One region of the Novosphingobium sp. KA1 genome, then DNA from elsewhere that is predicted to be linked to it. Evidence: riboswitches for the same ligand, from Rfam matches in the RefSeq annotation. Region 1 holds a riboswitch; each other region holds the start of a gene.
What was found. A riboswitch is a leader RNA that binds a small molecule or an ion and turns the genes downstream of it on or off. The one in region 1 is predicted to bind cobalamin.
Positions count from the first base shown of each region.

Region 2: it holds a riboswitch for cobalamin, as region 1 does, so the genes downstream of both, CA833_RS11870 (TonB-dependent receptor domain-containing protein) here and CA833_RS17935 (HoxN/HupN/NixA family nickel/cobalt transporter) in region 1, are expected to answer to the same signal.
Region 3: it holds a riboswitch for cobalamin, as region 1 does, so the genes downstream of both, cobG (precorrin-3B synthase) here and CA833_RS17935 (HoxN/HupN/NixA family nickel/cobalt transporter) in region 1, are expected to answer to the same signal.

Region 1 is NZ_CP021248.1:21,381-31,592, reverse strand. Features, by position in the region: gene CA833_RS17945 (VacJ family lipoprotein) at 251-1,387, shown strand; gene CA833_RS17940 (cupin domain-containing protein) at 1,395-1,736, shown strand; gene CA833_RS17935 (HoxN/HupN/NixA family nickel/cobalt transporter) at 1,759-2,784, opposite strand; cobalamin riboswitch at 2,958-3,201, opposite strand; gene CA833_RS17930 (DUF2269 domain-containing protein) at 3,270-3,743, opposite strand; gene CA833_RS17925 (SDR family oxidoreductase) at 3,736-5,019, opposite strand; gene CA833_RS17920 (hypothetical protein) at 5,031-5,354, opposite strand; gene CA833_RS17915 (sensor histidine kinase) at 5,543-7,303, shown strand; gene CA833_RS17910 (sigma-54 dependent transcriptional regulator) at 7,300-8,652, shown strand; gene CA833_RS17905 (TonB-dependent siderophore receptor) at 9,001-10,212, shown strand, end outside.
Region 2 is NZ_CP021247.1:2,461,018-2,471,229, forward strand. Features, by position in the region: gene CA833_RS11860 (hypothetical protein) at 1-224, opposite strand, end outside; gene CA833_RS11865 (cell wall hydrolase) at 348-1,487, opposite strand; cobalamin riboswitch at 1,682-1,880, shown strand; gene CA833_RS11870 (TonB-dependent receptor domain-containing protein) at 1,983-3,806, shown strand; gene CA833_RS11875 (ABC transporter substrate-binding protein) at 3,866-4,756, shown strand; gene CA833_RS11880 (iron ABC transporter permease) at 4,770-5,735, shown strand; gene CA833_RS11885 (ABC transporter ATP-binding protein) at 5,732-6,514, shown strand; gene CA833_RS11890 (globin-coupled sensor protein) at 6,555-8,033, opposite strand; gene CA833_RS11895 (glycine zipper 2TM domain-containing protein) at 8,305-8,676, opposite strand; gene CA833_RS11900 (PhzF family phenazine biosynthesis protein) at 8,856-9,695, shown strand; gene CA833_RS11905 (MaoC family dehydratase N-terminal domain-containing protein) at 9,692-10,212, opposite strand, start outside.
Region 3 is NZ_CP021248.1:913,979-924,190, forward strand. Features, by position in the region: gene glgB (1,4-alpha-glucan branching protein GlgB) at 1-623, shown strand, start outside; gene glgC (glucose-1-phosphate adenylyltransferase) at 687-1,946, shown strand; gene glgA (glycogen synthase GlgA) at 2,006-3,463, shown strand; gene glgX (glycogen debranching protein GlgX) at 3,460-5,277, shown strand; cobalamin riboswitch at 5,347-5,573, shown strand; gene cobG (precorrin-3B synthase) at 5,748-6,905, shown strand; gene CA833_RS22050 (precorrin-8X methylmutase) at 6,905-7,534, shown strand; gene cobI (precorrin-2 C(20)-methyltransferase) at 7,531-8,292, shown strand; gene cobJ (precorrin-3B C(17)-methyltransferase) at 8,289-9,038, shown strand; gene CA833_RS22065 (cobalt-precorrin-6A reductase) at 9,014-9,763, opposite strand; gene cbiE (precorrin-6y C5,15-methyltransferase (decarboxylating) subunit CbiE) at 9,762-10,212, shown strand, end outside.

The DNA of each region.
Region 1 (10,212 bases):
CATTCATCGAAAGGATCCTCGACAGATCTGGCACTGGATTGACGAAAGCGGCAATCGCGCATAGCCGCATGTCCAATGGCAATCGAACATTGCCGCCCGACCTGCGGCGCCCCCCGGCAAGGCCGCTCACGTAATTGCCGCCCCCCCGCGCGATCCGCCCCCTCGATTCCCCGTCGAGACCGCGCCGGGAGCATGCTCTACTCTGCAAGGCTGGCCCCGCATCCGGCGGCCACCCGACAAGGACGATCGAATGAGTCTGACGGCCGCCGCTGTCGTATTGATGATGGGTTCCGCGCTTCCTGAAGGGGGCGACCTTCCCCAGACCGATGCCGCCCCCGCCGCCCAGCCCGTCGCAGGCGCACCGGTGACAGGCGGGCAGATCACGGGCGGGCCGGTCAGCGTCCCCCTGCCCGCCTTCGCGGCATCCCCGGTGCCCCTGATCGATCCCGCGGCCGCGGCTGCCGAACAGCAGGCCGGTGAGCCGGCCAGCGAGCAGGGCGCCGACAACGAGACGATCGGCGACGACATTCTCGTCACCCGCCGCAAGCCGCCGCCGCCGGGCGACCCGCTGGAGCGCATCAACGAACAGTCGTTCAAGGCGGTGCAGGCGGTCGACAGCGCGGTGGTCGAACCCGTCGCCAAGGCCTATAACAAGGGCCTGCCGCGCCCGATCCGCCAGGGCCTGCGCAACTTCTTCACCAACCTGGGCGAGCCGGTGGTCTTTGTGGCCTTCCTGCTCGAACTCAAGCCCGGCAAGGCGATGGAGACCGTGGGACGCTTCGCGATCAACACCACGCTGGGCGTCGGCGGCGTCATGGACGTGGCCAAGCGCAAGCCCTTCCACCTGCCCTATCGTCCCAATGGCCTCGCCAACGTGCTGGGCTATTACGGTGTCGGCCCCGGGCCCTACATGTACCTGCCGATCATCGGCCCGACGACGCTGCGCGACCTGATCGGCGATTCGGTGGACAACCTTGCCTCCCCGGCCCTGCTCGGCAAGCCCTTCACCAAGCCGGAAGTGGCGTTGCCGATGATCGTGCTCAACCAGCTGGGCGAGCGCGCCGCCTTCGACGACGAGATCAACAAGATCCGCAAGGAAGACCGCCCCTACGCGGCCTATCGCGAACTCTACCTGCGCCAGCGCAAGGCCGAGATCGAGGCGCTGCATGGCCGCACCCTGCCCGATGTCGTGCCGGTCTACGGCCCGCGCATGCCCACCGCCGGCGGCAAGACGGCGCAGGATCCGGCAGGCCAGGAACAGGCGGGCCAGCCGGTGCAACCCGCGGTGCCGGAACCGGCAGCGGAACCGGCACCCGCTCCCGTTCCGGCCCCCGTGCAGATGATCTCGCAGCCGGTCGTCCAGCCGATCCCGCAACCGGCGGCCTAGTCGCGCCGTGGCAAGCGACAGTCCGCCGCAGGCCCCGCGCAATCTCCTGGCCGTCGCGCCGGGGGACGAGGCGCAGGAACGCTTCGAGGACCTGCTGCGCGCGCCGGGCGTGAGGATCGAGCGGATCGTCTCGCACGGCCAGACCACCCCGCCCGACCAGCCCTATGTGCAGGACTGGGACGAATGGGTGCTGGTGCTCGAAGGCGCGGCCGAACTGCTGCTGGACGGCACCTGCCGCCGCACACTGGCGGCCGGCGAGCACCTGATGATCCCCGCCGGCATGCCGCATCTCGTCACCCGCACCGCCAGCCCCACGATCTGGCTCGCGGTCCACATCGGCGAGCCTTGAAGGAGCCGCCGGATAGACGCGCCTAGCCCAGTTCGATCTCGTCGAAGCGGCGCCAGCGGTAGATCGCATAGCTCACTGCCCAGCAGGCCACGAACAGGCCGATGATCAGGAAGCCGAGCATGTTGAAGCGCTCCGACAGCGCCCGGGCGCCGTCCCAGGGCTGGCCCTCGAGCGCCAGTTTCTCGGCGAACAGCCCGGCGGTCTGGACCGCGCCGATCACCAGCGCGACCAGCGCCGAGATCGCCGTGATCGTGATGTTGTAGTAGAGCTTGCGGATCGGCTTCACGAAAGCCCACTCGTAGGCGCCCAGCATGATGACGCCGTCGGCGGTGTCGATCAGCGCCATGCCCACCGCAAAGAGCACCGGCAGGACCAGCAGCGTGCCGAGCGCGATGCCGTCCGCCGCATGGGCCCCGGACAGCCCGAGGATGGCGACTTCGGTGGCGGTGTCGAACCCCAGCCCGAACAGGAAACCGAGCGGCGCCATGTGCCAGCTCGATCGCACCAGCCGGAACAGCGGGCGCAGGATCCGCGCGATCAGCCCGCGCCCGGCCAGCAGGATGTCGAGATCGTCCTCATTCGGCATCTCGCCGCGCCGCGCCTGCCGGAACCGCATCCAGACCCCGCGCAGGATCGCCAGGTTCATGATCGCGATGGTGAACAGGAAGGTGGCGGAGATGGCCGTGGCGATCACCCCGCCCGCCTCGCCGATCGCCTCGAAGTCGGACAGGGTGCTGGCGGCGATCGCGATCGTCGTCGCCGCGACGAGGACGATCGCGGAATGGCCGACCGCGAACCACAGGCCCACCGTCAGCGGGCGCTGGCCGTCCTGCATGAGCTTGCGCGTCACGTTGTCGATCGCGGCGATGTGGTCGGCGTCGACCGCGTGGCGCAGGCCCAGGCTCCAGGCCAGCAGCGCCGTGCCCAGCATCAGCGTATTGCCGTGGAAGGCGGCAAAGGCCCAGACCCAGGCCAGGACATTGGCGGCGATCAGCGCCGCGAACAGCACCGTGATGCGGCGGCGCAAGGTGAAGGAAAGGAAACCCATAAAAACCCCGTCGGCGCCAGCGAAACCGGACGGGGAGCCTGCCGCGCCTGCGGCCGGCATCGCGGTGCCGGACGGACGCCACCTGACGCCCGGCACGAATGCCGGTGCGGCCCCCGCCGCACATGCGTCGCTCAGACGGAGTTTCCGTGCCGCGGCCATCCCCTGGACCAAGGCAAGAGCGACCATGCGCCGGCAGGTCTCCTGGCTCGCGGGTCATCGCTTGATGCACGGCCTTCCCGGGCCTCGCAGGATTTAGCGTCCGGCCCAGTGGCTGCGGCGAGGGTCCTTGCCCCGCCGCGATATGCATCGCGCTCGCCGCTTACAGTTGCAGGGACAGCCACGGATTCGAGGGGAAATCCCCTCCCACCATATTCCCTATTAAGCCCCTTTCGGGGCACCGGCGCGATCATGCCGCAACGTGCGTGAGCACGCTTCGGCTGGCGCCTTGGTAGCGCCCGCCCGCGCCGCCCGCAAGCGCGCGCGGGTCACAACGCGATCTCCGGCTTGGCGGTCATCAGCCAGAAGATCACGATCACGCCCAGAAATGCGGGCCAGCCGAGCGCAAACCACCATCGCGCCAGGCGGTGATAGCGCGGCGGCAAGGACGCGCCCTCGGGCGTGTCGTCGGCGATCCGGCGCATCGCGATCTGGATCCACACGACCGGCAGCCAGCAGGCCCCGACCACCGCATAAAGCAGCATGGCCGCGACCAGCCAGCCGCTGCTCAGGGGAAAGCCCGCAAGCCGCGCCAGCCACACCCCGGTCACCGGCTGGACGATGACCGCAGGCGCGGTGAACAGCCAGTCCGCCAGCACGACATTGCGGTTCACCACCCGCCGCGCCGCGAGGCTGGCGCTGCGGTTCGCCATCCAGCCGTGGAAGGCCGTGCCGAGCCCGGTGCCCAGCAGCAGCGTGGAACTGAGGATATGGATCGTCTTGAGCAGGAAATAGTCAGCCACGGCGCCCCTCCATCGCAAACAGGGCCAGCGAAAGGCCGAGAACGGCCAGGTTCTTGACGAGCGGGCCGAACGGATCGGCCCAGAGTTCGGGAGCGGCGGCGGTCAGGATCGCGGTATAGACCGCCATCAGCGCCACCCCTGCCAGCGGCGCGCCGCGGCGGCGCAGGATCAGGCCGAGGCCCACGGCGATGTCCGCCAGCGATCCGGCCCAGAGCGCCGCCGTCGCCCCGGGTCCGGCCAGGCCGACCCGGCCGAGCCACGGGGCAACCGTGGCGGTCGGCGCAAGGGCCAGCGAGACGATCCCGCCGCCCAGCCACACCAGCGCCAGCAATCCCGCCAGCACCGGCGCCAGCGCGCGCAGGCGGGCTTCGGTGAGGTCCGCCGCGCAGGCCGGGTACCGGGCGAGCGCCTCGCCCAGCGTCATCGGGCAAAAGCCCAGCGCGGCGACAAACGGCGCGGACGGCGCGGTGTTGCCCGCCGCCAGCATCGTCAGGCTCTCCCGCGTGGCCGGACCGATGCCGAGCCGGGCGACCAGCGCCAGCAGCGGTTTCGGCAAGGAGAGCTTGGGCGCCCGCCCCTGCGCCAGCCCCAGCCAGCCGCGCAGCGCTTCGGTCAGTTCATCGGTGCTGACCGCCTGCGGCCCCACCGCATCGAGCGCGCAGGCCAGCGGCCCGGGCCGCTCCAGCAGCCGCAGGACCGCCCGTGCCAGATCGTCGATATGGATCGGCTGCACCTGCCAGCGCCCGGAACCGAGCCGGGGCAGGAGCGGCAGCGCCGCCAGCGCCGTGAACAGCGCCGTGCTGGCCCCGCCGCGCCCCATCACCAGCGAGAGCCGCAGCACCGCCCAGCCCATCCGCTCGCCCGCCGGGTCGAGGGCCATGAGGTGATCGTCCGCCCGCTTCTTGCTGCGGTGATAGGCGGTCACCCCGCTCTCGTCGGCGCCGAGCGAGGAGATCTGGATCACCCTTCCCACCCCCGCCGCCAGGCAGGCATCGAACAGCGCCCGCGCGCCCCGGTCATGAACCCCCGCATAGTCGGCGCGGTTGCCGATGATCCCGGCACAGTTCACCACCGCGTCGATGCCGGCAAGGCGCGGCGCCCAGTCCGCCGCCCGGTCACGGGCGAGGTCGCAGGCCAGCGTCCGCGCCATGGGAAAGGACCGCCGCAGCCGCTCCGGTGCGCGCGCGGCCAAGGTCACGCGCGCACCGGCGGCCAGCAAGCGGCCGGCGACGTGGCGGCCGATGAAGCCGCCCGCCCCGACGATCAGGACATGCATCGCCGCCGCCCTCACGCGTCGCGGCGCGGGCTGCGGGTCCAGACCGCAAGGCCCATGCCGACCAGCGCCAGCAGGACGCCCATCAGCGCGCTCGTCATCGTGCCGCGAATGAGATCGGCCGGGCTGACGGCGACGCTGCTCATCGACACGAACAGCATCGGCGTGGCGACCATCATCACCATCGACCAGACCGTCCAGAAGCGCGAGCGCTCCTCGGTGCCGCACAGTTCGGCAAGCAGGATCGACAGCGGCCGCCACAGGACGGCGGCGGCGAGCGTGGCGACCAGCGCGGTCAGGGCATAAGTGAGGAGCAAGGCGGAGATCGGTTCCAGCATGGCGTGGGTTCCCTTCGTCGGCCCGCCGGGGATCGGCAGGCGCAAAGGGTGAATTGCAACGGCCGTGCCAATTGGCCCGGCATTTGCTGTGCCCAATGAGCATGGCCGCAAATTCGCCGAAAAGCGGGGCCGCGGAGCAGAGCGAAATGTAAACGATGTAAACAGGAAGCCGTGGTATGGTGTTAACGATGGATACAGCACTCGGCATCCTTGCCTATGTCGGCGCGCTCGCGCTGACCGCGCTCGCCAGCCTGCTGCTGGCTGTCTTCGTGGCGCTGCGCGCGCGGATGCTGCCGGGTGGACGGCTGCTGGTGGTGTTCCTTTGCGGTGTTGCCCTCTGGAGCATCGCGCAGGCCGCACCGGCGCTGCTCGGCCCCGCCTCGGGGACGTTCAGCACCGTGTGTGTCGCGCTCTCCCCGCTCCCCGCCGCAGCCTTTGTCCATCTGGTCTTTGCCTATGCCCGCTGTGCCAGCGAGCGCCCGGTCGCTATCGCCGCTTATGCCGCGGCGCTCTTCGCGGCGACGGTGGGACTGGTGTTCGGCGTCGGCGCGGTCGTGCCATGGCGGGGTTTTCCGGGCTTTTTCGTGCCCTCGCCCTGCGGCTGGGGCGTCCTCGGCGCGGCAGGCCTGCTCTCCCTCGCCGGGCACCTGCGCCTGCTCCGGACCTGGCTGGGGCAACGCCGGGGCAGCGGCGAAATCCGGCGCCAGAGCGAGCAGGCGCGCGCCGTTTTCGTGGCCAGCGGCCTCGGCCTTGTCGCCCTCACCGGCTTCGCGTTTCCGGCGCTGGGGCTAGCGATCTATCCCTTCCCGGTGCTGCTGCTGCCGCTCTATTCGGTGGCGCTGGTCTACGGCATCGTGCGCCACCGTTTCATGGCCGTCGACCTCTGGGCGCGCCGCGCGCTCGTGTGGGTGCTGCTGCTGGCGGGCGCCGGCATGGCCAGCGCGCTGATCGCCGCGCTGCCGCTGGCGCTGGCCGGGCGCCCCGCCGGTTTCCTGGCGACCTGGACCGCGCTCGCCGCCACGCTGCTGCTGGGCATGGCGGTGCTGACGCCGATGAAGCGATGGGTCGACAGGCTGGTCTTTCCCGGCGGCCAAGTCAGCGAAACCGATATTGCCACATGGCGCGACCAGCTGGCCGAGCCGGCCGACGCGGCAAGTCTTGCGGCACGGGCCAACACCCTGCTGCGCACCCGCCTCGGCCTGCCGGAAGACGGCCCCCACCTCGTGCTGGCAGGCGAGACGGTGACGCTGTCCGGGTGGGACGACGCCCCCCTTGCCACCCGCCACATCGCCGAGCGCCTCGCCGCGCTGGTCGGGGAAGCCGCCCGCCGCCTGACCGCCGCGCAGCGCCTCGTTGCCGAGGAACGCGAGGCCCGCCTTGCCGAAATCGGCGCGCTGGCGGCGACCGTCGCGCATGACCTGCGCAATCCGCTGGGCATCGTCGCCATGGCCGCGACCGGCGCCCCGGCCGATGTCCGCGGCGAGATCGCCGAACAAGTGGCGCGCATGAACCACCTCATCACCGACATCCTCGACTATGCCAGGGCCTGGACCCTCAGCCCCCGCCCGCTCGACGTGACGATGCTGGCAGGGCGTTTCGGGATCGAGGCACAGGTGCCCGCAGGCATGACCGTCACCGCCGACCCCATGGCGCTCGACCGGGCGCTGGCGAACCTCGTCGACAATGCGCGGGCGCTCGGCAGCAGGGTCGCCCTGATTGCCGCGCCCGGCCCGCCCGCCACGATCGACATCTGCGACGATGGCCCCGGCATTCCGGCCGAGATCGCCGACAGCCTGTTCCGCCCCTTCGTCTCGCGCCGCCCCGGCGGCACCGGGCTCGGCCTCGCCATCGTCCGGCGCGTGATGGAGGCGCATGGCGGCACCGTCACGCTCGCCGCGCGGCCCGGCTGGTCCACCTGCCTGCGCCTCACTTTCGGAAACCCGACATGATCCTGCTTGCCGACGACGAACCCGCGTTCCAGCGCCTTACCGCCCAGTGGCTGCGCAGCCTGGGCCATGACGTCGAGACCGTGGGCGACGGCGATGCCGCCCACGCCGCCTTTGCCCGCTCGCCCGCCGATGTCGTGCTGCTCGACCTCGCCATGCCGCCGCACCACGCCCCCGAAGCGGGGCTGGCGCTGATCCCCGCCTTTGCCCCGGCCCCGGTGGTGGTGATGACCGGCCATGCCGACCACGCGCTGGCATTAAAGGCCATCGAGGCGGGCGCATGGGACTTTCTCGCCAAGCCGGTCGATCCCGACATGCTGCAAGTCGTTGTCGCGCGTGCGGTGGAGCGGGCGCGGCTCGCTCGCGAAGTGGCGCAGCTCAAGGCGCAGTCGGTCGGCAGCGAGGACATGGGGCTGGCCGGCAGTTCCCCGGCGATGACCGCCCTGCGCGATCTGGTCCGCCGCGTGGCGCCCACCCCGCTGCCGGTCATGGTGCTGGGGCCGAGCGGCACCGGCAAGGAACTGGTCGCCCGCGCGCTCCACCAGGCATCGCCGCGCGCCGCCCGGCCGCTGGTACCGATCCACTGCGGCGCGGTGCCCGCGGACCTCCTCGAAAGCGAACTGTTCGGCCACCTCAAGGGCAGCTTCACCGGTGCCCATGCCGACCGCCCCGGCCTTGTCGAGACCGCCTCGGGCGGCACCCTGTTCCTCGACGAGATCGGCGAGATGCCCGCTGCGATGCAAGTGAAGCTGCTGCGTTTCCTGGCCGATGGCACCTATCAGCCGGTCGGCGCGCGCGCGATGCGCAAGGCCGACGTGCGTGTGGTCGCCGCCACCCACCGCGACCTTCAGGCCGCCGTCGCCGACGGCAGCTTCCGCGAGGACCTCTATTACCGCCTGCGCGGGGTCGTGCTGCGCACGCCGGCGCTGGATGAACGGCCCGGAGACGTGCCCCTGCTCGCCAGCCTGTTTCTGCGCCGCGCGGCGCAAGGCGAGGCGCGGTTCACGCCCGATGCCCTGACCTGGCTGGCGGCGCGCCGCTGGCCCGGCAACGTGCGCGAACTGCGCGCCGCGGTCGAGTGCGCGGCAGCATTGGCCCCGCGCGGCGCGGCGGGAATCGCCATCGCGGCGCAGGACCTTGCCTTCGCCACCGGAGAGGCCATCACGGCGGCGAAGGCGCCGCCTGCCGCGATGCCTCCGCTGTCGCTGGAGGCTGAAATCACCGCGCTCGAACGCCTGCGCATTACCGAAGCGCTGGAGCGGACCGGCCACAATCATACCCATGCCGCCCGCGAACTGGGCCTGTCACGGGTCGGGCTGCTCAAGAAAATGGACCGGATGGGCCTGCGCTGAGGGATCGGGTGAAAGCGAGAGGCTCGGCCGGGGGGAGCGGGGGCGGGTGCGACGATTGATACAAATGTCCAGCTTGCGCGGCCCGGTTGTCGCTATTAATAATCGCTCTCAATAGATAACGAGTCAGGCAGGACAGACATGAGGATCACGGCCGGTTCCAGCCCCGCGTGCCGGAACGTCAGGGTGTTTTTACGCCACGGCCGCGCCATGCGCTGAGCCCGTTCTCGCGGCGATTGCGGAGACCTGCCGCCTGCCGCTCCTGCCCCGATTTCCGTGGATCGAAAGCCGTTTTCGCCACCGATCCGCGCATCCATCGCAAATAATAATCATCTGCAACAAGGAGGCACCGTGTCCACTTCCCGTTTCCGTCATTCGTCCGCCACGGCAGCGCAGGCCTATCTCGCGCTGAGCTGCATCGGACTGGCGACAAGCGCCGCGCCCGCGCTTGCACAGGACAGCACCGAAGCCGCGCCCGCGCGCCTCGGCGGCATGACCGTGTCCGATACCGCGATCGACGATGACGGCTACAAGGTCGACACCCTCTCCAGCCCCAAGGCCACCGCGCCGCTGATCGATACCCCGCGCTCGATCACGGTCATTTCCAGCCGGCTCTTGAGCGACACCAATTCGACCTCGCTCGCCGAGGCGCTGCGCACCGTGCCGGGCATCACCATGGGCGCGGGCGAAGGCGGCAACGCGCTGGGCGACCGTCCGTTCATTCGCGGCAGCGACAGCCAGGCCTCGACCTATCTCGACGGCGTGCGCGACATCGCCGCGCAGAGCCGCGAGACCTTCGCGGTGGAAGCCATCGAAGTCACCAAGGGTTCGGACAGCGTCACCAACGGTTCGGGCAATGCCGGCGGTTCGATCAACCTCGTCTCCAAGGCCCCCAAGGCCGACCGCTTCGCCCATCTCGACGCCAGCTACGGCAACGACGACTACAAGCGCGTCACCGTCGACGTGAACCAGCCGCTCAACGACTTCATCGGCGTGCGCATCAACGGCATGTGGCATGACCAGGACGTCGCCGGCCGGGATGCGGTGTGGCAGAAGCGCTGGGGCGTGGCGCCGTCCATCAAGTTCGGCCTGAACGGCCCGACCAGCCTGCAGCTCGACTGGTATCACCTTCATACCAGCGAACTGCCCGACACCGGCATTCCCTACCTCACCACCATCTCGAACCAGCCCGGCGCCAATGACCAGACCGCGCCCGCCGGCACCTCGGTGCGTTCGCGCGATGCCTATTACGGCCTCGCCGACCGCGATTTCCGCAAGACCACGGTCGACCAGTTCACCGCGCGCTTCCAGCACGAGTTCGACAACGGCCTGACCCTGCGCAACACCGCGCGCTTCTCGGATTCGAGCCAGAAGTACCTCTGGACCCAGCCGGACGATTCCAAGGGCAACGTCTATAGCTACGGCACCGTCTCGCGCCGCGTGAACTCGCGCTATTCCAAGCAGCAGGGCCTCGTCGACCAGCTCGACCTGTCGGGCACGTTCGCCACCGGCGTGCTGGAGCACAGCTTCACCGCCGCGCTCGAATACAGCTGGCAGAAATCG
Region 2 (10,212 bases), on a different replicon from region 1:
AGGGCCTCGGTCAACATGCGCTCGTCATGGCCGTTCTGGTTGGCGGCTGAGGGCAGGACCGGACCTGAGATGAAGCTGCTAGACCTGCGCGTGGAGTCCCGGCGACTGCGTGGCTGCGGCGGTTCCCGATTGTCGTTCACCGCATCGAGCGGGGCGGAGGGGCAGAGCGCGCGCATGATCACCGGCGTCGTTCCGCCTCGTGCAGCGGAAAAGCGGATGGTCATCGTTGCAGGCCCTTTTGTCGTTGCCGGGGGAGTTCTTCCTGCCACGACGGGGGCTAAGTCTTCGTGAGAGGCTATGGTTTCCAAAGCGTTCATGACGCTCGAAAACGCGCTCCGCTGCGGGGTTCAGGTGCCCGGTGTCGCTATCCATTTGCCCGAATTGGCATACTCCGGGCGAATGCCTTGGGCCTCGGGCAGCCCCTGCGCTTGATAGAGTGTATCGCCGCCACGTGTGCGCACGGCATCTGCATAACGCGGGGAGGGAGTGGTGGCATGGGCCTGAACACTGTCGCTGGTGGCGGTGCGAACTGCCGGAGCGGCGACCTCGGGCGCGGCGAAGGCGCGTTGCAGGGCGACTGGATCGAGCGCAGCGTCGGCCATTGCAGACGCCGCCGAAAGGTCGCGTGGGTGCGGGGCGGCGATCGGTTCACCGCCGAGATAGGCGAGGCGGAAGGATGTGGGCGTACCGGCGCCGCCTTCGAACCGGTAGAACCGGTGCGCGCCGATGGTCGTCACGAAGTGCAGGCTTGGCGCCCAGTAAGGGTTGACCTGGATCGTGTGGTAATGTGTCGCGAGACCGACGGGGGCGTAGACTTCGCCTGCGAGCGCTGCGCGGGCGACCGCAGCGGCGCGGTCCCAGAAGAAGCGCTGCGGCGCACGGGCCAGCGCGCCATCGCAGGCGAAAGTGAACTGGCAGCCGGTCGGCCGTTCCGAACCTTCGAAAACGACGCCGCAGACGGTCTTGGGATAGGCCGGGTGCGCAAGGCGATTGAGCACGACTTGCGCCACCGCACGCTGGCCGGCATCGGGCTCGGTGGCGGCCTCGTAATAGATCGCCATGGTCAGGCACTGCTGCGCCCGTGCCCGGTCGAGGGTTGAGCCAGCCATGCGGAACGGGCGGGCGACGGGGGCGGCGGGATCGAGCAGGTTCTGGTCAACGCCGTTACCGTTGGTTGTCAGTAGGGCCGGATCGGGCTGGAGATAATAGAAGGCTGAGCCGGGAAAACTCTCGCCGCGCTGTTCGAACGGCATCGGGAGGACGGCCTGCTCTGCCGTCTGGGCATTGCCGATGGTGAAGCGCTCCCAACTGCCGGGCTCGGCAAAGGCGGGCAGGGCCACGGCGGCGAGTGCGCTGGCGCCAAGGGCCCAGCGTCGCCGCATCCGTCGCCGCACATGGCGCTGGCCGCCGCGCACGAACCGTCCGCCGAAATCGCGCGGGCGCAGTTCCGGTTCGGCAGGTGCGGTAAAGGCGGCGAAATCGGTCAACAAAAGATCCCGGGCAGTGAGGCGCACAGCGCCTAGCGCAAAGGAGCAGGCCGCGCATCCACGCGCTCAAGGCTGTCCCGAAGCGGTACGCTATCCTCGCAAATGATGAAGGAGTGGCGAACAAGTCACTCGGGAGCGATGACATGCAGGTGGACTCGCCCGTTCGCTTGCCAAGCTGCGGGCAGCCCTTTATCGGCGCAGGAGACGTCACGGGCGTCCGCGAGCGCGGGCCCAGAGGGAAATTCGGCCGAGCCGATGCTGTCCCCGCAACTGTGACCGGGGAGTGTTCTGCCCAGAGTGCCACTGGAGATCCGGGAAACCGGAAAGCCGGGAAGGCGGGCGGCGCGTGACGATCCGGGAGCCAGGAGACCTGCCCATGACGGTCGTTCCGCAACGGGGCGGGGTGTCCCCCTTGCAGCGAGACGCGCGCGGGCATGAGGTGCCGCGCGGGCCTCCGCCATGAGCGGCATCGCGTTCAGGTTGGAGGAACCACAAGTGAAGTACCTGTTTCTGCTCGGCGCGGCGCCGTTCGTCGCTGCCGCCCCCGCTTATGCCGACGACATTGCAAACGATACCATAGTCGTCACCGCCACCCGCACCGAAACCCCGGTCAGCGAGATTGGCCAGTCGGTCTCGGTCATTACCCGCGAGGATATCGAGCGCACCCAGGCCGTGGCCGCCACCGATGTGCTGGCACGCCTTCCGGGCGTTTCGGTCTCGCAGTCTGGCGGTTTCGGCCAGCCCGCGAGCCTGTTTATCCGCGGCGCCGAAAACGCGCAGAGCCTTGTGCTGATCGATGGCGTGCGCATCAACGATCCGGGCGATGTCGGCGGCGGTTTCGACTTCGGCTCGCTGACCGTTGGCCAGTTCGACCGCATCGAAGTGGTGCGCGGCTCGTCGGGCGTGCTGTGGGGCAGCCGCGCCATCGGCGGCGTTATCAACCTCATCACCGCGCGTCCGAGCGACCAGTGGCAAGTGCGCGGGAACGCCGAGTACGGCTGGCGCGACCAGAAGCAGCTCGGCGCATCGGCAGCGGGCAAGCTCGGTCCGGTCGGCCTGACGCTGGGCGGCAACTGGCTCAAGGGTGATGGCTATTCGGCCTTCGACGAGCGTCTTGGCGGCAAGGAAAAGGACGGCTTCGAAAGCAAGAGCGCAAATGCCCGCGCCGAAGTGGAACTGGTGGGCGGCCTCACCGCCGATGCCGGGACGTACTGGACCAAGGCCAATTACGACTACGACAACACCGGGGCCGATGCGCTGAACCTGGGCATGAAGCGCGATACGGTCGGCTACGCAAACCTGCGCTACAAGGGCCTCGACGGGCGCCTGACTGCCCGGCTTGGTTACGGTCTCACCGACACGCGGCGTATCTCGGACGATGCAGTCTACGGTCCCTACACCACCAATGGCCGCGCCGATCGCTTCGAAGGTCAGGTCGCTTTCGCTCCGATCGATCTCGCCAGCATCCAGATCGGCGCCGAGACCGAGAAGCAGAAGTTCTCTGACAACTACGGTTCGAAGGATTCGACCTCGATCGACAGTGTCTACGGCATGCTGACGGTTCACCCGTTGACCGGGCTGACGCTGAACGGCGGCTTGCGTTACGACGACAATTCGGACTTCGGCCACAAGACCACGTTCTCGGCCAATGGCGCCTGGGCGATCGGTTCGGGCAACGATGCCCCGATCCTGCGCGCCAGCTACGGGGAGGGCTTCAAGGCGCCATCGCTCTATCAGCTCTACACCAATGGCGGATATCGCGAGCTTTCGCCTGAAACCTCGAAGGCTTGGGATGCTGGCGTTGAACTGCCGTTCGCCGAAGGGCAGGGGCGCTTCACGGTTACGTACTTCGACCGCAAGACGAAGAACCTGATCGACTACGATTATGCCGAGTGGAACTACTATAACGTCGGCCGCGCGCGGGCGCAGGGCGTTGAGCTCGGTATGCAGGTGAGCGATTGGCAGGGCTTCGACGTCAACCTGTCCTACACATACCTCGATGCCGAGAACCGAGACACCGGGGCGCAACTGGCGCGCCGCCCGAAGAACAACTTCTACGCCAGCCTCGACCGCTTGATTGCCGAGCGGTTCCGTTTAGGCGCGGACCTGCGTGTGGGCGGCGGGCGCTATGATGATGTCGCGAACCAATACTGGCTGGCTGGCCACGTGCTGGTGGGCCTGCGGGGGACGGTCGCGGTGAACGATCACCTTGAGGTCTACGGCCGCGTCGAGAACCTGTTTGACGAGCACTACGAAGTGGTGCGGACGTACGGTACCGCAGGGCGCGCTGCCTATGCGGGGGTCCGGGTGAAGATGTGACCGACGCGCTTTCCCCTGGTTTACCGAGCCCTGCTCCCCCGGACCAGGAGGGAAAGCGCATGGTATTCCTGCTCGCGTGCGCGCTGGCTGTCAGCGGCGCGTGGGTGGTGATGGCCGGGTTGGATGACACCGATATTGCCTCATCCAACCCGCCGTCGGATCCCGCAACGATGCCTAAGACACCCACTATCGTCTCGCTCAATCCCTGTACTGACGCAATTCTTGCGGAAGTGGCCGATCCGGGGCAATTGCTGGCGATTTCGAGCTATAGCCATGACCCGGTTGCGAGTTCGATGGACATTGCTGTCGCCCGCCGATTTCGTGCGGTGTCCGGCTCGGTCGAGGAAGTCGCCGCAATCGGTCCGCAAGTGGTGGTGGCGAGTACGTTCCTCGATCCTGCCTCCTTCGGTGCATTGAATGGCCTGGGATACCGGGTGGTACGTGTTCCTATCGCTTCGGATATCGCGTCTACACGAAAACAGGTGCGTGAATTGGCGAGCCTTGCTGGCCATCCCGAGCGGGGAGAGGCACTGGTCGCGCGAATCGACGAAGCGCTGGCGCGTGCTGCGCCGCCCTCGGGCTGGAAGCCTGTACCGGCGCTGGTCTGGCAGTCCGGCGGGTTGGTTGCCGGTAATGCGACGTTGATTGCCGACATGATGCGTCGGGCTGGATTCGAGAATGCTGTTTCCACGCGTGGTCTTGGCCAGGCTGATTATCTACCGTTGGAATCAGTACTGGCAGACCCACCGCGGATCATCTTCTCAATCGGAAATCCAAAGCCGCACGGTCAGGACGACGAGTATCGGATGTTGCGTCACCCATCGCTCAAAAAGCTGGCGCGCACGACCTATTTCAAACTTGACCATGCCGCACTTTGGTGTGGGGGCCCAACTGTTCCGAGAGTGCTTGGCGAACTCGCGGCAGCAAGGCATGAACTGCGCCGGCCATGAATTCCCCCCACTCATGAACATCCGTCTGATTCTCGCGCTGCTTGCTGCACTGCTGCTTGCCGTGCCGCTGTCGTTGCTGGCGGGGCGGGTGTGGATCGACCCGCTTGCGCCGCAATTGCAGACTGCGTCGGTGATCCTCGTCGAACTACGACTGCCGCGTGCAGTGCTGGCGTTGGTTCTGGGCGGAGGGCTCGGCACTGCCGGAGCCGCGATGCAGGGTTATTTGCGCAATCCGCTTGCCGACCCCGGCCTGTTCGGGATCGCCCCCGGGGCCGCACTGGGCGCAGTGCTGAGTTTCTGGACCGGCTATGCCGCCGCTCCCTATATGTTGCCGCTCTTCGCGCTGGCGGGGGCGGGCGGGGCGATGGCTCTGCTGGCGCTGATCGCCGGACGTGGCGGCGGAGTGGCTTTGTTCACGCTTGCGGGATTGATGGTATCCAGTCTGGCCGGCGCGCTGATGAGCCTTGCTATCAGTCTTAGCCCGTCCCCCTTTGCGATGAGTGAGATAGTGACCTGGATGATGGGTTCACTAGCCGATAGAAGTTGGCACGAGGTGTGGATCGCGGCGCCGCTTACAGTGCTGGGAGCCATGGTGCTGGGGATTGCCGGACGTGACCTCGACGCGATGACGCTGGGTGAAGTCGCTGCCCATTCACTTGGCGTCGACCTGTTGCGTTTGCGAGCTTTGATGATTGCAGGGGTTGGGCTCACCGTTGGAGCTGGTGTGGCAGTGGCCGGGATTATCGGATTCGTCGGGCTGATGGTGCCCCATCTGGTGCGCCCACTTACCGACCGTCGCCCCTCGTCGTTGTTGTTGCCTTCTGCATTGGCTGGTGCATTGCTGATGCTGCTGGCGGACTGCCTATGCCGCATTTTGCCGCTGGCGGGGGGCGAGTTGCGGCTGGGCATTGCGCTCAGCCTGCTCGGTACGCCGTTCTTCCTGCGGCTCTTGCTGCGCATGCGCAAGGAACTGGCATGACGCTCGCTCTTAATCTGGCTGGCGTCGCAGGACGGCTTGACAGAGTGTCGCTGCAATGCCGGCGCGGAATGGTCACCGCGATCTGCGGGCCTAACGGTGCTGGGAAGTCGACCGCATTGTCGTGCCTCGCCGGGTTGATGCTCCCTGATAGCGGCGAGACGCTGCTTGGCGGATTGCCATTGCACCGCCAGACTCTTTCGCGCCGCGCGCGATGGATCGGCTATCTTCCGCAGTCACCGGAGGTGGCCTGGGACGTATCGGTCGAAGTGTTGATCTCTCTTGGCCGGCTGCCGTGGAAGGACGCACCCGCGATCGAATCACGAGAGGCGATCGAGGACGCCATAGCGGCGATGGATTTGCAGGAACTGCGACATCGTCCGGTTTCCCGCCTGTCGGGCGGTGAGCGGGCACGGGCACTGATGGCACGGGTTTTGGCGACCCAGCCCGGCTGGCTGCTGGCTGACGAGCCTTTCGCCGCTCTTGATCTTGCCCATGCGGCTTCGCTCATGCGCCATTTCCGTCAGCAGGCGAATGTCGGTCGTGGGGTGGTGCTTGTGTTGCACGATCTGGCAACGGCGATGAACCATGCAGACCAGGTGGTGGTGCTGGAAAAGGGCAGGGTAGTTGCCGAAGGACCGCCCGAGATCGCCTTGTCACGCGAAGTCGTCACGCGTGTATGGAATTGCCCGGCGCGCTGGCTTGGGGACCCTGGTGAACGCGCATTGTCGCTGGGCGCGCCGTCCCCTGCGGCATCAGGTCTGCGTGGGCGGTTGAGCTGATTGTGATCTTGCGGACGTCGAGCGATGGATCGCAGTCGGATTAGAATCCGACCGCTTTCTTGATCACGCTGTGTACAGAACGAGCACCTTCGTCGTCGCCACGCAGGCGAGTGCGGCGCTCGAACTTGAACTTGCCTACTGTCTGGGTCATCCCGTCCGCCTGCTCGGTAAGCGCGCGTGCGGCGGCGTTCGATTCCTCGACCATGGCGGCGTTCTGCTGTGTGTTTGAGTCGAGTTGCTGGATTTCGCCCGAAAGACCTCGCATCGTTTCTGCTTGCGAGCCGGAGAGGCGGGAGATCTCGTCGGCGCGCTCGGTCGTGTCGGCGAGCTTGCCGATGATCTCCTCCAATGCGGCGCGCGTTTGCGCGACAAGGTCTACGCCTTCGTGCACATCTTGCGTCGAGGTCGTAATGAGGTCCTTGATGTTGTTTGCCGATTCCGTGGTGCGATGGGCTAGCGCGCGCACCTCGGTGGCGACAACGGCAAAGCCTTTGCCTGCCTCGCCAGCACGGGCAGCCTCGACACCGGCGTTGAGCGCAAGCAAGTTGGTCTGGAAGGCAATGGCCTCAATGACGTCGATGATGCTGGCAATCTGGGCGGAGCTGTTCTTGATCTTGTCCATGGCCTCGACGGCCGATTCCATCACTGTTCCGCCGTGGTGGGCGTGTCGGGCCACTTCGGCGACGCTGGCGTTGACCTGAGTGGCGCTGCTGGCTGTGGTAGTGATTGCCCCAGTCACGTCACGGATGCCTTCGGCGACACGAGCGATCGTGGCCGCCTGACTTTCGGTTCGATAGGCAAGGTCGCTGGCCGCTGCATTGATTTCCTGAGCGCTGACTTTCACGCTTTCCGCGGATTCGGTGATGTCCATCACCATTGCGCTCATCCGGCGTCGCATTTCATGGAAATCGACGGCAAGTTTTTCGAACGAGGATGGCAAATCCGCGAGTTGGGCCTGGAGGTTGCCGTTGGCGACTTCCGCCATGGCGTCGCTCATGGCGGTCAGTGCGCGGTCGCGGGTTTGGGCCTCGTGCAGGAAGTAGGTGCCCAGTGCGATCTGCATGTCTTCAAGGGAAGCCCGAACCAGTGTCCCGATGACTTGACCGGTGGTGCGGCTGTTGAGCGGCGTGATGAATTTGCCTGACAGCATCGCGACGATCACGTCCTCTAGCACGGTGGCATAGGCTGTGACGTAATAGTCCGGCGTTAGTCCAACACGGGCATGGATCTCGCCGATCTTTTGGCTTCGGGCGCGAGCAGCACTATCGAAGCGACCGGAGAACATCTTGAGCCAGTGCTCATACTGCGCGTTGGATGCGCGTTCTCGGATCTCTGCACTGGGAAGCATGCGGGCAAGGTCAGGAGTGGCCTCGATACGTTCGTAAAGCCGCGCGAGCGCCTTTGGGGCATGTTTGACCATCATCGCCCGCAGCTTGGGAAAGAGCCGATAGTTGCTCTCTGTAAGCGGTGCGATATTGGCTTTTGCGGCAGCGCCGATGTCGGTCGAAATCGCGTTCATGTGATCAGCCCATCCCCTTCGCAATCACGTTCTGCCTGCCGGAAGCCCCCTGACAGGATGTCAAGCGAGCGACCTGGGAAGCTCCCGGACTGACCGCACGCTTGCGCGCTAACTGGTCTAGAGGACAGAGACTAAGATCATGAGTTGGAAGGGCTAGGGAGCGTTCCTAGGTCCGCATTCATGCTTGCACGATACTTTGAAGGGCAATGCCGCTCGCCTTGGCGGCGCGCGGCATTGCCCCCCCCCCCCCCGGCAGGTCGTCAGGCCACGATCAACGACACTTCACTTCGCCGCGATCGATCTCGCGGCCGAGCAGGCCGCCAGCAACGCCGCCGATGATCGCGCCGAGGGTCTGGTCGCCATTGCCGGCGATCTCGTGGCCGGCCAAAGCGCCGGCACCGGCACCGATGATAAGGCCTGTGGTGCCATTGTCGCGCTTGCAATAATAGCGCCCGTCATGTCCGCGCCAGACATGGTCGTTGCGGGACATTCGGCGCGGTTCGGCATAGCGACCGCGCGAATCGTACTTGTGCTTGTCGCGATAGCCGTGGGCGGGAGCATGGCGGGGCGGATCGGCAGCCACTGGCGTTGCGAGCGGAATCGCGACGGCGGCCATGGTGAGCGCTAGAAGCGTTTTCTTCATTTTACGGCTTCCCTTTTTGAAGGTGGTCAGTTTGCCGGTTTAACGCGTGATCTGGCTATAGGCTCCATCATGTTCGATGCGCCACTTGGATTACTGACGCAAATGGCCGAGGAAGAGCGTTCTGATTGCGATGGAATTTCGGGCTCGGCGGAATGAAAGGGACGAATAAGGTGACGCAGATGCAGATCGATCTGGTCGATGTCTTTGCTTCAGGTCCTCTTAGCGGGAATCCGCTTGGGGTTGTGCGCGGGGGGCACGATCTCGATTCTGCACAGATGCTGGCAATAACGCGCTGGCTAGGTTTTTCTGAAACCACCTTTCTGTTGCCGCCGAATGATGCCGATGCGGACTATCGGGTCCGGATCTTCTACCCGGCGGGAGAACTGCCTTTTGCTGGGCATCCGACGCTCGGCAGCGCCCATGCCTGGTTGATGGCGGGCGGGGTGCCAAAGGTGGCAGGGCGGATCGTTCAGGAATGCGGCATAGGGCTTGTAGAGGTGCGGCAGCATGATGGGCGCCTGGCATTTCGTGCGCCGCCGTTGATGCGTGATGGACCACTGGATGGAGCGGACTTGGCGGATACGATCAATCTGACGGGAGCGGATCCGGCGCGGATCCTCGCGGCTGTTCATGCCGCCAATGGACCGGGCTGGAAGTTGCTCCACTTGTCTAGCGTAGAGGCAGTGCTAGCTGCTGAGCCCGCTGCCCGCGCTGCGCCGGGAACCGATGTGGCGTTGCTCGGAGCGCATGCGCCGGGCGGTCCCGCCCAGTTCGAACTGCGCGCCTTCTTCGCCGATGCGACCGGGCGACTTTGCGAGGATCCGGTGACGGGCAGCCTCAACGCGGCGGTGGCGCAATACCTGTTCGGTGCCGGACTGGCCGAAGGAAGCTACGTTGCGGCGCAGGGACGGAAGACCGGGGCCGACGGCCTGGTGCATTGTGTCCAGGAGGCCGACGGCTCGGTGTGGATCGCCGGACGGGTGGATACTGTGTCGTCCGGCGGCACGTTGGCGTTCTAAACCGGCTTCTTCGGCAGCGCGATCTCGGCGGTGCCTACGCACATCTTCACGCCGCGCTGGTTCGTCATCAGGTGAGTAACATGGACAAGGTGACGCCCTTCGGAATCGATTGATTTTTCGGTCACTTCGGCCGTCTGGATCGTCACGTCACCGGTTAGTGCTGGGCCGCGGTAGTTTGATATCGAGTGGGCGAGCATGCCATGCTCGCCAGCCCATCCGGAGAGGTAGTCGGTTACCCAGGATCCCATCGAGGCGCCGTAGCCATAGCCGCGCGGCATGCCGATGCGGCGGGCGTACTTGGGGAACAGGTGTCCGCGTGAGGGACCGTAATAGGCGCCGTCGGTGAGGAAGGGGTTCTCCTTCATCATGTCCGGATCGTTCTCGTACCCGGCCATTTCGCGCGTGAAGCCGAGCGCTTCCAGATCGTTCTTGCGCAAGCTCATCGTCCCCCAGGTGTTGACGATATAGGCGCGCCATTCGGTGGCGAAGCTGGCCAGTGAGTGCGGGCCGAACACGC
Region 3 (10,212 bases), 890 kb from region 1:
ACGCGTTTTCCGAAAACTACGTCCTGCCGCTCAGCCATGACGAAGTGGTTCACGGCAAGGGATCGCTGCTCGGCAAGATGAGCGGGGATGACTGGCAGCAGTTCGCCAACTTGCGGGCCTATTACGGGCTGATGTGGGGCTATCCCGGCAAGAAGCTGCTGTTCATGGGCCAGGAATTCGCCCAGCGCCGCGAGTGGAGCGAGGAGCGCGCGCTCGACTGGAAACTGCGCGAAGCCCCCGCGCATGAAGGCGTGCGCAATCTGGTGAAGGATCTCAACCGCCTCTACCGCACCAAGCGCGCCCTCCACGCGGGGGACTGCGATGGCGGCGGGTTCGAGTGGCTGGTGGTCGACGATGCCGCCAATTCTGTCTTTGCATGGCTGCGCAAGGCGGCGGGTGCAAAGCCGGTCGCGGTCGTCGCCAACATGACCCCGGCAATGCTCACCGGTTACCGCCTGCCGCTGCCCCATGCGGGCAAGTGGCGCGAGATCCTCAACACCGATGCGCTGATCTACGGCGGCACCGGCAAGGGCAACATGGGGCAGGTCAAGGCGGCCGACGGCTATGCGACCGTCACGCTGCCGCCACTTGCCACGATCATGCTGGAATTCGACGAAAACTGATCAGGTCGTGAACTGGCCCCCTGTTCGGCGCGGGGCCGACGATGTGCAAGGAGAGTGTTTCAGATGCGTACCTCGGGATCGCCGCTCGCACGCGACGCCATGGCCTATGTGCTCGCGGGGGGGAGGGGTAGCCGGCTTGCCGAACTGACCGACAACCGGGCCAAGCCCGCGGTCTATTTCGGCGGCATGAGCCGCATCATCGACTTTGCGCTGTCCAACGCGATCAATTCGGGCATCCGCCGCATCGGCGTGGCCACGCAGTACAAGGCGCATAGCCTGATCCGCCACATGAACCGCGCGTGGAACTTCATGCGGCCGGAGCGCAACGAGAGTTTCGACATCCTGCCCGCCAGCCAGCGCATTTCCGAGATGCTGTGGTACGAAGGCACGGCGGATGCGGTGTTCCAGAACATCGACATCATCGCATCCTACAGCCCGAAGTACATGGTGATCCTGGCGGGCGACCACATCTACAAGATGGACTACGAATTGATGCTGCAGGAGCATGTCAATTCGGGCGCGGACGTGACGGTGGGCTGCCTTGTCGTGCCGAAGAAGGAAGCCAGCGGTTTCGGCGTCATGCATGTCGACGAGCACGACGTGATTACCTCGTTCGTGGAAAAACCCAAGGATCCGCCGACGATCCCCGGCGATCCGGACAATTGCCTCGCTTCCATGGGCATCTACGTCTTCGATACCGAGTTCCTGTTCGAGCAACTGCGGCGCGATGCCGCCGATCCCGATTCCAGGCGCGATTTCGGCGGTGACATCATTCCCTACATCGTCAGGCACGGGAAGGCGCAGGCGCACCGTTTCACCAATTCCTGCATCCGCGCGGCGGAAGAGATCGAGGAGTACTGGCGCGACGTCGGCACCGTGGATGCCTATTTCGACGCCAATCTCGACCTGACCGACACCGTGCCCAAGCTCAACATGTACGACCGCGACTGGCCGATCTGGACCGACACCGTCGTCGCCGCCCCCGCCAAGTTCGTGCACGACGAGGAAGGACGGCGCGGCGAGGCGATTTCCTCGCTGATCAGCCAGGACTGTATCGTCTCCGGCTCGCTGGCGCGGCGTTCGCTGCTGTTTACCGGGGTCAAGATGGGCAGCTATTCTTCCGTCAACGAAGCGGTGATCCTGCCTTACTGCAACATCGGCCGCCATGCGCGGCTCAGCCGGGTCATCATCGATTCCGGTGTGCGTATTCCCGAAGGGCTGGTGGTGGGAGAAGACCCCGTTCTCGACGGCCAGCGTTTCCGCCGCACCGACAATGGCGTATGCCTGATCACCAAGCGCATGATCGAGCGGCTGGAAATCTAAGGATTTGTTTGAGGATCCCAGCGCAGGCGGATTTTCAGACACCGGAAGGGAAGAGTGCATTGAAGGTTCTGTCGGTCGCATCCGAAGCAGTTCCCCTGATCAAGACCGGCGGGCTGGCCGATGTTGCAGGCGCGCTTCCCTCGGCGCTGGCGCCAAACGGGGTGGAAGTGACGACGCTGCTGCCGGGCTACCCTTCGGTGCTCAAGGCGATCGGACGGTCCCGCGCGGTTCATGCGTGGGATTCGCTGCTGGGGGTGCCGGCGCGGCTGCTTTCCGCGAAGATTGACGGCCATCCGCTGCTGGTGCTCGATGCGCCGGCCCTGTTCACCCGCGACGGCGCGCCCTACACCGATGGCGCCGGGCGCGACTGGGGGGATAACTGGCACCGCTTTTCCGCGTTTGGCCGCGCCGCAGCCGACATCGCGGGCGGCGCCATGGTCAGCCGGGGCAAGGCGAAGCGTTATGACGTTGTCCACGCGCACGACTGGCAGGCGGCGATGGCCTGCGCCTATCTGCGCTTCGCTCCGTTCGGCGGAGATGAGGGGCGGGTGCCTTCGGTGGTCACGGTCCACAACATGGCGTTTCAGGGCTGGTTCGGTTCCGAAGTGTTCCCCGGTGTCGGCCTGCCCGCCGAGGCATGGACGATGGAGGGCGTGGAATATCACGGCGGTCTCGGCATGCTGAAGGCCGGGCTCGCCTGTGCCGATGCGGTCACTACCGTCAGCCCCACCTATGCGCGTGAAATCCGTGCGGCGAACTTCGGCATGGGGCTGGAAGGGCTGGTGATCGCGCGGGGCAATGCCGTCAGCGGCATTCTCAACGGCATCGATACCGCGCTGTGGAACCCGGCCGAGGACGCCGCGCTCGCCGCGCGTTATTCCGCTCGGACGCTCGACAAGCGCAAGGCCAACAAGCGCGCACTGGAGGCCGAGTTCGGCCTCGACGAGGATGACGGCCCGCTGTTCATCGCGGTCACGCGCCTCACCTGGCAGAAGGGCATGGACGTGCTGCCCGAAGTGCTGGATCATCTCGTCGGGATAGGCGGACGGCTGGCGCTGCTGGGCTCGGGAGACCGTGCGATCGAGCGCCAGCTGCGCGAAGGGGCAGCGCGCCATCCGGGCCGGGTGGGCCTGCGTTTCGGATACGACGAGGATTTGTCGCACCGCATGCAGGGCGGCGGCGATGCGATCCTCATCCCCTCGCGTTTCGAGCCTTGCGGGCTGACCCAGCTTTATGGCCTGGCTTATGGCTGTCTCCCCGTTGTTTCCCGCACCGGCGGTCTTGCCGATACGGTGATCGATGCCAATCCGGCCGCGCTCGCGGCGGGTGTCGCCACCGGCATCCAGTTCGACGGCGTGCATTACGACGCACTCTCGGCGGCGCTGACCCGCACGGTGGAATTGTGGAACGAACCGGACGTCTGGGCCGCGCTCCAGAAGAACGCGATGAAGGCCGATTTCTCGTGGACGGCGAGCGGCGCGGCTTACGCCCGGCTTTACCGCAAGCTGGCTGCATGAACCCGCTCGGCGTCGAGATCGGGGCCGACGCCACGCGCTTCACGGTGCGGGCGCCGCTGGCCGACATGGTCTGGTTGTGCCTGTTTTCCGGCGCCGAGGAAACGCGCCACGCGATGCTCCGGCAAGGCCCGGAATGGACGCTGGCGCTGCCGGGCAACCTGACCGGCGCGCATTACGGCTATCGCGCTGCCGGGGAGTGGGCGCCCGAGCGCGGGCTGTGGTTCGATCCGGCCAAGCTGCTGGTCGATCCCCGGGCGGTGGAACTGGATCGCCGCTTCGTGCAGGACCCGCGCCTTGCCGTCCACGGCGAGGATACCGCAGACATTGTTCCGCGCGCGGTGGTTCCCGCTGCCGCGCCGCCGCCGGCACTCGATCCGCCTCGCTTCCGCTCGGGCGGGCTGGTCTACGAACTCAACGTCCGCGGCTTCACCCGTCTCCATCCCGATGTGCCCGAGCACATGCGCGGCACGGTCGCGGCACTGGCCCATCCGGCTGTGCTCGCACATCTGAAGAAGCTGCATGTGACGGCGGTGGAACTGATGCCGATCGTTGCCTGGGTGGACGAGAGGCACCTGCCGCCGCTCGGCCTCGTCAACGCATGGGGCTACAATCCGGTGGCGATGATGGCGCTCGATCCTGGGCTGTGTCCCGGCGGGGTGGCAGAGCTGCGCAATACGGTCGCCGCGCTCCATGCCGAGGGGATCGGCGTGCTGCTCGATATGGTGTTCAACCATACCGGCGAGAGCGACGGGTCGGGCGGCATCCTTTCGCTGCGCGGACTGGACAACGGCGCCTACGCCCATGCGCCCGATGGTGCGCTCATCAACGATACCGGCTGCGGCAATACGCTGGATTTCGCCAATCCGGCCGTGCGGCGGCTGGCGCTCGACGCGATGCGGCATTTTGCGAGCGCCTGCGCCGTGGACGGCTTCCGCTTCGACCTTGCGCCAGTCATGGCGCGCGGACCCGGGTTCGATCCTGCCGCGCCGATCTTTGCGGAGATCGCCGCCGATCCTGTGCTCTCGACGCGGGTGATGATCGCCGAGCCGTGGGATATCGGCCCGGGCGGTTATCAGCTTGGCAATTTTCCCGCCAACTGGCTCGAATGGAACGACCGCTTCCGCGACGACGTGCGCCGTTTCTGGCGCGGGGACGAGGGCATCGGCAAGCTGGCGACGCGGCTGGCGGGCTCGTCCGATGTGTTCGGCCCGCTTGCCCCGCATTCCGCCTGCCGTTCGGTCAATTTCCTTGCCGCGCACGATGGCTTCACGCTGGCCGATACCGTCGCTTACGAGCGCCGTCACAACTGGGCCAATGGCGAGAACAATCGTGACGGCCACGGCGAGAACTTCAGCTGGAACCACGGCGTCGAGGGTAGCACCGACGATGCGGCGGTGCTGGCGGCGCGCCAGGCCGATCTCAAGGCCATGCTCGGCACCCTGTTCGCCTCCACCGGCACCATCATGCTGACCGCGGGCGATGAATTCGGCCGCACCCAGCACGGCAACAACAACGCCTATTGTCAGGACAATGCGATCGGCTGGGTGGATTGGGAAGGCCGCGACCATGAACTGGAGGATTACGTCGCCGGGCTCGGTGCCGCGCGGATGACCTATCTGGCCGCCTTCCAGCGCTTCGAGGATCACGGCGCATGGCATGCCCCGGACGGCCGGGAAATGACCGTGGCCGATTGGGAGCGCCCCGGCGAGAACCGTCTCGACTGGGCCTATACCGGGGCGGAAGGCACCTTGCGCTTCACCGTCGACCGGCTTGAGCGGCGGGTTTTTGCCACCGCACGTGCGGCCACGGCCTGATTTCGGGAAGGCGCGTTGGCAAGCGCGGGTTTTTGTAATAAGCGATGCTCGCTCGCAGGCTTCGGCCTGGCGGGCAACGATCGCGCCGGTGCCCCGAAAGGGGCTTAAAAGGGAACGCGGTGCGGGTGGATCGCTCCATCCGAAGCCGAGGCTGTCCCTGCAACTGTAAGCGGTGAGCGAGATGACGAGGTCTTCCCGAGGGGAAGGCCGGCCACTGGACCTGCCAGGTCCGGGAAGGCCGTGCATCGAGCTTCGACCCGCGAGCCAGGAGACCTGCCGGCGCGTCGGTCGCTCTTGCCTTGGTCCAGGGAAAGGCCATGGCTCGGTACTCCGCGTGAGCGACGAAACCGTGCGGCTGGGGCTGCATCGGCGCGCAGGGAAGGGCGTATTGCGCGCGCCCCCTCCCTGTGTGCGGACCGGCGCGAGCCGGCAGGCCCCGGCCATCGTCGCTGCGCGCGTGGACCCTTGGCATGCCCGTTCCCGGGACGACCAAATGTGCGAGCCCCTTCGTGGTGCGTGGATGGTGCCCTTCGGCCTGGCGGCCGATGGAATCCGGCGACGGACTGATCGTGCGCCTGCGCCCGCCGCTGGCCCGGATGACCCGCGCGCAGGCGCTGGGCCTGTGCGACCTTGCACTGGGCCATGGCAGCGGCACGCTCGACCTGACGAGCCGGGGCAATCTTCAGCTGCGCGGGGTGCGAGAAACGGCCTTGCGCCCGCTGCTCGAAGGGCTGGCAGCCTTGGGCCTGGTCGACGGCGATGCCGAGCGCGAGGCCCGGCGCAATCTGACACTGGCACCGGACTGGTCGGAGGGGGACGAGACCGAGGGTATCGCCCGCGCTTTCATGGACCGGCTGGACCGGTTGCCGCCGCTGCCGGGCAAAGTCGGATTTGCCATCGATGCCGGTTCGCAGCCGGTTCTGGGGCTGGTCCCGGCCGATTTGCGCATTGAACGCGGTGAGACCGGCGCGCTGATCCTGCGCGCGGAGGGCCGCGAGACCGGGGTGCCGATCGCCATGGACCGTGCCGCCGAAGCGCTGATCGATCTTGCCCACTGGTTCGTGGATAGCGGCGGTGCGGTGTCGGGGCGGATGGCGCGCCATCACGCCGAGCTCCCCGCTTGGGCGCAGGGGGCTGTTCGCCCGGCTGCCTCGCGCGCGCCACTGGCCCCGGGCCTTCACCCGCTTGGCGCCGCGTTCGGGGTGGCGTTCGGCAGCTTGCACGCCGAGGCTTTGGCAGAACTGCTGGACAAGACCGAGGCCCGCGCCGTCCGGCTCACGCCATGGCGCGTGCTGCTGCTGGAGAACGCCGCGCTTGTCCCGGCTGAGGGTTTCGCCACTGAGGCGTCCGATCCGTCGCTGCGTGTCGATGCCTGCCCCGGAATGCCGGCCTGCCCGCAGGCGAGCGTCGAAACGCGCGCTCTCGCCGAGCGCCTCGCGCCCCATGTGGCCGGGCGCCTGCATGTCTCGGGCTGCGCAAAAGGCTGCGCCCGGTCGCTTCCTGCCGCGGTTACCCTGACCGGACGCGGCGGCGCATTCGATCTTTCGTTCGATACTCGCGCAGGCGCCCCGGCGGTCATCGCCGGGCTCACACCCCACCAGATTCTCACGCATTTCGGAGCCGATTGATGCCGCACCATTACGAGACCGACGGCGCGGCGATCTATCGCCAGTCCTTCGCGACGATCCGCGCCGAGGCCGATCTCGCCCGCTTCGATGCCGACGAGGAGCGCATCGCGGTACGCATGATTCACGCAGCCGGGCTGGTAGACCTCGCCGCGCACATCCGCTTCTCGCCGGGTTTCGCGGCTGCGGCGATGGCGGCGGTGGCGAGCGGGGCGCCAATTCTCTGCGATGCGCGCATGGTCAGCGAAGGTATCACCCGCGCCCGCCTGCCTGCGGGAAATCCGCTGGTCTGCACCCTCAACGCGCCCGAGGTTCCGGCGCTGGCGCAGGCAATCGGCAATACCCGTTCGGCCGCCGCGCTCGAACTCTGGCGGCCGTATCTGGACGGGGCGCTGGTGGCGATCGGCAATGCGCCGACCGCGCTGTTCCATCTGCTGAACATGCTGGAAGATCCGCAATGCCCGCGTCCCGCGGCGATCATCGGCTGTCCGGTCGGCTTCGTCGGCGCGGCGGAATCGAAGGCGGCCTTGTGGGCGGAGCAGCCGGTGCCGTGCTGCGTGGTCGAAGGGCGGCTGGGGGGAAGCGCCATCACGGTTGCGGCGGTCAATGCGATCGGGAGCAAGGCGGAATGAACGCGGAAACGAGAATCGAGGCGAACGTCGCGGTGAAGACCGGAACGATCTACGGGGTTGGGCTTGGTCCCGGCGCGCAGGACCTGATGAGTGTCCGCGCCGACCGGTTGGTGCGCGGCGCGCGCCACCTTGCCTATTTCCGCAAGGCCGGCCGCCCCGGACAGGCGCGCCGGATCGTCGAGGGCATGTTGCACGCCGATGTGGCCGAGTTCGCCATGGAATACCCGGTCACGACCGAGATCTCGCTGGCCGATCCGCGCTACAACGCCTGCCTGTCCGAGTTCTATGCCGCCTGCACCGAGCATCTCGGCACCCTGGCGCGCCGCGGCGAGGATGTTGTCGTCCTGTGCGAGGGCGACCCGTTCTTCTACGGTTCCTTCATGCACCTTCACGCACGGCTTTCGGGCGTGGTTCCGGTGGAAATCGTGCCGGGCATCACCGGCATGTCGGGCGCATGGACCGCCAGCGGTACACCGATCACCTGGGGTGACGATGTGCTGACGGTGCTGATGGCCACGCTGCCCGAAGCCGATCTCGCGCGGCGGATCGCCGATACCGATGCGCTGGTGGTGATGAAGATCGGCCGAAATCTCGCCAAGCTGCGCCGCGCGGTCGCGGCGGCGGGGCGCGAGCATGAGGCATGGCTGGTCGAGCATGCGGCCATGGCCGAGCAGCGCATCACCCCGCTGGTCGAAGCGGAAGCCGTGACGCCCTATTTCTCGATCCTGCTGATCCACGGCAAGGGCCGCCGTCCGTGAGCGGGTGGATCGCGATCGCCGGGCTCGGCCCGGGCCGCGAGACGCTGGTCACGCCGGAAGTGTCGCAGGCGCTGGCCGAGGCCAGCGATGTGGTCGGCTACATCCCCTATGTCGCGCGGGTCGCCCCGCGCGCGGGGCTGGTGCTCCATGCCAGCGACAACCGGGTGGAGCTCCAGCGCGCCGCCCATGCGCTGGAGATGGCGGCGGCAGGGAGGCGGGTGGTGGTCGTCTCCTCTGGCGATCCGGGGGTTTTCGCGATGGCCGCGGCCGTGTTCGAGGCACTGGAGCAGGGGCCGCCGGAGTGGCTTTCGCTGGACATCCGCGTGCTGCCGGGGATCACCGCGATGCTGGCGGCCAGCGCCCGCGCGGGGGCGCCACTGGGGCATGATTTCTGCGCGATCAACCTTTCGGACAACCTCAAGCCATGGGCGCTGATCGAGCGGCGCCTGCGTCTTGCGGCGGAGGCGGACTTCGCGATGGCATTCTACAACCCGCGCTCCCAGTCCCGCCCCGAAGGGTTCGCCCGCGTGCTGGACGTGCTGCGCGAGGCTTGCGGCGCGGATCGGCCGATCCTGTTTGCCCGCGCGGTGTCGACGCCCGAGGAACACCTGCGGGTCACGACGCTGGGCGAGGCAAGCCCGGACATGGCCGATATGCGCACCGTGGTCATTGTCGGGTCGAGCCGGACGCGGCTGATCCCGCGCGAGGGTGCGCCGATCCTCTACACGCCGAGATCGGCGGAATGAGGGAGCCAGTCGAACACGGCCTCCACGGTGTGCACGGTCTCGGTCGGCGCGGCGGCCGGGCGTTCGATCATCATGACCGGAATGCCGAGGCGGCGCGCGGCGATGAGCTTGGCCTGCGCGCCGCTGCCGCCCGCGTTCTTGCAGACGACAACGTCGATCCGGTGCTGTGCCAGCAAGCGTATGTCGTCTTCCGCCGTGAAGGGGCCGCGATCGACGACAAGATGATGGTCGGGAAGCGCAGGCGGCTGCCGGGGCCGGTCGACGAAGCGCAGCAGGTAATGGTGCTGGCCTTGCGCGGCGAAGGCCTCGACATGCATGCGGCCGAGCGCCAGCATCACCCGGCGCCGCGGTCCGGCCAGCGCGGAGACGGCGGCGGCGACATCGGGCACGGATTGCCAGCGATCACCCGGCTGCGGCGCCCAGCCGGGGCGGGTGAGCGTGAGCAGCGGCGTGCCGGTCGCCTCGGCGGCGGCCAGAGCGTTGCGGCTCATGGTGGCCGCGAACGGATGGGTCGCATCGATCAGGTGGGAGACGCGGTGGTCCTGCAGGTACTGCGCAAGGCCGTCCGCTCCGCCGAAGCCCCCGATCCGCACCGGGATCGGCTGGGCGCGCGGCGCCTCGGTGCGTCCGGCGTAGCTGAGCGTGGCGTCGAGGCCCCGATCCGCCATGGCGCGGGCGAGTGCGCTCGCTTCGGTGGTGCCGCCCAGGATGAGGATATGGGACATGACTGATTCTCCCGGGCGGGCCTGGCTGACGCTGATCGGCATCGGCGAGGATGGCCTTTCCGGCCTCTGCGCTGATGCCCGCGCGGTGCTGGCCGAAGCCGATCTGGTGACCGGCGCCGAGCGGCACATGGCGCTGGTGGGCGGACTTAAGGCCGAATGCCGGACATGGCCAGTGCCCTTTGCCAGCGGCGTCGACGGCCTGCTCGCCGAGCGCGGGCGGCGCACGGTGATGCTGGTGTCGGGAGACCCGTTCTGGTTCGGCGCGGGTTCGGTGATCGCGCGCCATCTGGCGCCGCACGAGTGGACGGCGATGCCCGGACGCTCGACCTTTTCGCTGGCGGCGGCGCGGCTGGGGTGGGCGCTGGAAACGACCGTCTGCCTTGGCCTTCATGCGGCCCCGCTGGCGCGAGTGCGGCCACATCTGGCGCCGGGCGTGCAGGTGCTGGTCC